DNA from 2 places in the Mycobacterium paraffinicum genome. Region 2 is predicted to be linked to the other one. Evidence: riboswitches for the same ligand, from Rfam matches in the RefSeq annotation. Region 2 holds a riboswitch; the other holds the start of a gene.

Region 1 (2,197 bases), on a different contig from region 2:
CAGATCACCGACTCCATGTAGGACAGGTCGAGCGTCTTGTAGTCGTTGTCGAAGTCGACCCAGCGGGCCTGGCGGGTGACATAGGCCTGCCACTCGTCGGTGTAGCGCAACACCGATTCCCGGCACGCGTCGTTGAACGCGGCGATCCCCATGTCGTCGATCTGCGATTTGTCATTGATGCCGAGCTGGCGCTCGACCTCGAGTTCGGCGGGCAACCCGTGGGTGTCCCAGCCGAAACGACGCTCCACCTTGTACCCGCGCATGGTGCGGTACCGCGGAACGATGTCCTTCACGTAACCGGTGAGCAGGTGCCCATAGTGCGGCAGCCCGTTGGCGAAGGGCGGGCCGTCGTAGAAGACGTATTCCGGGGCGCCCTCGCGGTGGGCGATGCTGGCCCGGAAGGTGTCGTCGCGGGCCCAGTAGTCGAGGACCTCGAGTTCGAGGGTCGGGAAGTCGGGCGCGCCGCCGGCCGGTTTCGGATAGGCCTTGACGTCAGCGTTCTCGGTCACGTGGTGCGTCGTCTCCTGTGCCTCAGCGCCGTTGGGCACTGGTAGCGCCTGTTGGGGACGACGACGCGCTGCCTGCGCGAGCGCCGCGGTACCACCCCGCTTGCCGCGCTTGCCGCGTGGCCGCTCGTTGAAGGCTGTGACGGGCCCACCCGTTCGGTTCTACTGAGCCGGCCAGAGGAGAAGAAGCCGGCTGTTCTTCCGAAGGCTCCCCGGTGATGCCGGATCAACGCCAGTGGGTCGATTCTACTCAGGCGGAGCACCCCAAGGGGCTACCTGGCCTCAGGAAACACCTGCGGCCGGGTAGCCCCTTGGGGTGTCGGTTGGTCGCTGTTCATCGGATCAGGCCTGCACCTCGAGCACACCGACGCGCCACAGGGCCGCGTAGACGTGCCGCAGGGGGACGCTCAACAGGCGGGTGGCGCCCTCCACCAGTGGGTCGCCGGCGAGAACGGGCTGCTTGTTGACCTGGCGGGTGGCCTTCTTGGCCGGGGCCTGAGTTGCGTCGGTGTCGCGCACCACCGTCAGCGTGCGGGCGGGCGCTTGGGTTACCACTTCGTCGTAGAGAGCTGCGGTCATGGTCGCCTCCTGGAGGGGATTTCTAACGGGGACTAACTGGACTGACGCGTCGAAGTCCCGTCGCGGTTCCGATCCCAGAACGCTTGGCCGATAAGCCACTTAGCGTTGCGACGCTCAGCTGAGAACGTCGTGCCGGAGACCGGATCGGGACGAGACGCTCGGACTTCGGTCCGGACTGTCGCTGGAACTCATGTGTCCCTCACCTCCTCGCGGTCACGAACGCGTGCGGTTGTCCGCACGCGAATTGCACGCAGCATGAGGAGCGAAAACCCGACGATCGTCGGAGATCCGCACCCCTCTCGTCAGAGCTTCGGCACCACACGACGTGTCCGGTATTCCGGAAGCCACCTGGGCTCAACCCTTAAGCCGGGAGGAGCTGTCCTGACCCGGGGCGTCTTTCGACGTTCGGGGTCAGTGGCCTGTATTCGTGTAGACGCCTCACCTAACGAGGTGCTTACCCGACCGATAATGCACGACGGGTCCGACCGGGTCAAACTCCTCGGGGCCACGTTTTGCGATCTTTACGATTTTCCGGGGCGGCTCCACAGGATTCAGCCAGGTTCGAGCCTTTCACCTGCGGGTATGGCGCGGCCGGTCGGCACCGATTGTTCATCTTTTGTTTGCCGGCCCCGGCCGGAAAGGGTGTCAAAACCCTTGCGGGGAAAGCCCTGTCACTTCTCGACGAGGCCCTCGAGCCGCCCGATGGTGTCGATGAACTCCTCGACCATGTCGAGCACCACCGTGCGGGTGGGGCGAACCCGGTCGAGCGACCCGACCACCTGCCCGACGAAGTAGGTGGCCAGCTCGCGCGCCTTGGCGCCGGGGTGCGCGGCCGCGGAGTTGATGCGCACCTGCGGTTCGGTGACCAGCGCGGTCTGCAACGGCATGCCGAGCGGGTCGGGCTTTTCCGGGCGCTCCCATTCCTCGGTCCAGGCCGTCCGCAGCATCCGTGCCGGCTTGCCCGTCATCGACCGCGAGCGCACCGTGTCCGAGGAGGTGGCGGCCAGGAACTTGTCCTTGACCACCGGCGGCGTCTCGGCCTCTTCGGTCGTCAGCCACACCGACCCGCACCACACACCTTCGGCGCCGAGGGCCAGCGCCGCCGCGATCTG
Region 2 (2,197 bases):
ACGGCTGGGTGTCTGCGGCGCTGGTGTTGTCGGCGACCACCAACGCCCCCGTCGACAGCCGCGGTTCGAGCAACTCGATCACCGGCAGATAAAGGTCCTTCCAACCGTCCAGCAAGACGAAGTCAATCGAACCGTCCAGACCGGCCAGCGTGGCCAGCGCGTCTCCTTCGAGGATGGTGATCGCGTCGTCCAGGCCGGTTTCGGCGAACGTCCGTCGTGCGGCGGCGATCTTGGTGTCGTTGAGCTCGGTCGTCACCACCTGCCCAGCGCCGTTGTCCCGCACCGCCGACGCCAGGTGGAGCGCCGAGATGCCGAACGACATCCCGAATTCGACGACCGTCGCCGGGCGGGTCGCGCGCACCAGGGCGTAGAGCAGCCGGCCCGCTTCGGGTGTGACCGGGATGTAGAACTCGCTCATCGCGTCGGCGCGCTCCTGCGCGGTCATCGGCCGGTCGAAGTCGCCGTGCCGCTGGCGTAACAGCGACATCTGGTTCTTCGCTTCGGTATACATGCGGTCGAGCACGCTTGCGACCTTCGGATCTTGCAGAGTGTTGGCCATGCTGTCGAGGGTAGGCGCCGGCGGCGGGCAACCGGCCGCGCGCAGGCCGGAGCGGCGGTGAGCTGGCGTAAGGGATATGTCAATCAGTTTGACGGGCCCTGGACCGCGGTGTAGAAAGGGTTTCGCAAGCACCTCGGTAGGTGAGGCGTCTGCATGGACACAGGCCACTGACCCCGAACGTCGAGAGACGCCCCGGGTCAGGACAGCTCTTCCCGGACCCAAGGGTTGAGCCCAAGTGGCTTCCGGAACGAGGAGCGATCGCAAGCGCGGCGAAGCCGGGCGAAGCGGGTCGCGACCGTCGATTAGTTTCGGATACGCCGTGCAGTGCCGAAGCTCCGACGAGAGGGGTGCGCCGGCCGGCACGTCGCCGGCATTCGTTCCTCTCCCGTTTCAGGTGAAATGTGACACCCGCGTGTGTCGTGGCCGTGAGGAGGTGAGGGCGAGATGAGCGCGATCAGTCCAGGCGATAGTCCGTATCCCAATTCCGTCTTGTCCCGATCCGGTTCCGGCACTCCTTCTGCCGCCTGGGCTCTCACGGGCGTTCCGGTGATTCGCGCGCAAAGCCTGCCCGCGATCTGCCGCCCCTGACCCCCGCCATGAGCTGAGCCGATCGGACCTCCCCAAAGGAGAAGATCATGGCTTTTGTTGTCACACAACGCTTTCACGGTCGAACCGGTGGACGCGGACGGGCGCTGCTGCGCTCGGCGCGGCTGCTGGCCGGCAAGGTGCACGCGCGCACCACCCTGACTCCCCAGGAGCGGGCCAACATGTACGTGTCACGGATGCCGATCGCGGTCGTCACCGCCTCGCTCGGCGGGCACGCCTCGACCGGCAACCGGCGGTAACGGATTCCGCGGGAACGCATGCCGGCGTGGTGGGCCCGGCCGTCTCATTGTGAATCATTCGGCAGCAGAACGATTTTGCCGTGGGTATGCCGCTTCTCCAATTGTTCGTAGGCGTCGGCGACCCGATCCAGCGGGTAGGTGGCGGCGACCTCGAAATCGATGGTGCCGCTGACGACGAGGTCGGCCATCTCGGCCAGCACCTCCGGAGTGGACGCCTCGGCGCTGCCTTCGGTCTTGGCGCCGACTTCGCCGGCCTTCTGAAACGAGATGATGGTGTCGATTCGGTCGGGTGCAACGCCGAGGTCGACGGCGAGCTGCACGTATTCGGGGCCGAACAGATCGATGAATACGTCGATGCCGGTGGGTGCCGCCTCACGCAGCCGATCGGCCAGGCCGTCGCCATAAGGGATCGGGCTGACGCCATGAGCCCGCAGCCAGTCGGCGTTGCCCGGCCCGGCGATGCCCAGCACCCGCGCCTTCCGCAGCGCCAGAAGTTGCACGACGAGGCTGCCCACCCCGCCCGCAGCCGCCGAGACGGCCACGGTCTCACCCGGCTGCGGCGCTACCGCGCGGACGGCCGCGTACGCGGTCACGCCGACGACATAGAGCGAACCCGCTATTTCCCAACTGAGGTGGGCCGGTTTGCGAACCAGCTGGCCGGCCGGCACCGCTGCATGGGTCGCGTGGCTGGAGCGGCGGAGGCTGAACCCCAAAACCTCGTCGCCGACGGAGAATTCGGTAACCCCGGGGCCTAGCGCGGTCACCACGCCGGCGAGGTCGCTGCCCTCGCCGG

The links. Region 2 has a riboswitch for magnesium ahead of H7J89_RS12325 (hypothetical protein). Riboswitches for the same ligand answer to the same signal wherever they lie in the genome.
Region 1: it holds a riboswitch for magnesium, as region 2 does, so the genes downstream of both, H7J89_RS01845 (Rv1535 family protein) here and H7J89_RS12325 (hypothetical protein) in region 2, are expected to answer to the same signal.

What each region holds. Positions count from the first base shown of each region.
Region 1 covers NZ_JACKUR010000010.1:384,270-386,466, forward strand. Annotated here, with positions in the region: gene ileS (isoleucine--tRNA ligase) at 1-509, opposite strand, end outside; gene H7J89_RS01845 (Rv1535 family protein) at 849-1,085, opposite strand; M-box (ykoK) riboswitch at 1,373-1,542, opposite strand; gene H7J89_RS01850 (NAD(P)H-dependent flavin oxidoreductase) at 1,757-2,197, opposite strand, start outside.
Region 2 covers NZ_JACKUR010000023.1:27,351-29,547, forward strand. Annotated here, with positions in the region: gene H7J89_RS12320 (O-methyltransferase) at 1-559, opposite strand, end outside; M-box (ykoK) riboswitch at 685-913, shown strand; gene H7J89_RS12325 (hypothetical protein) at 1,195-1,404, shown strand; gene H7J89_RS12330 (NADP-dependent oxidoreductase) at 1,449-2,197, opposite strand, start outside.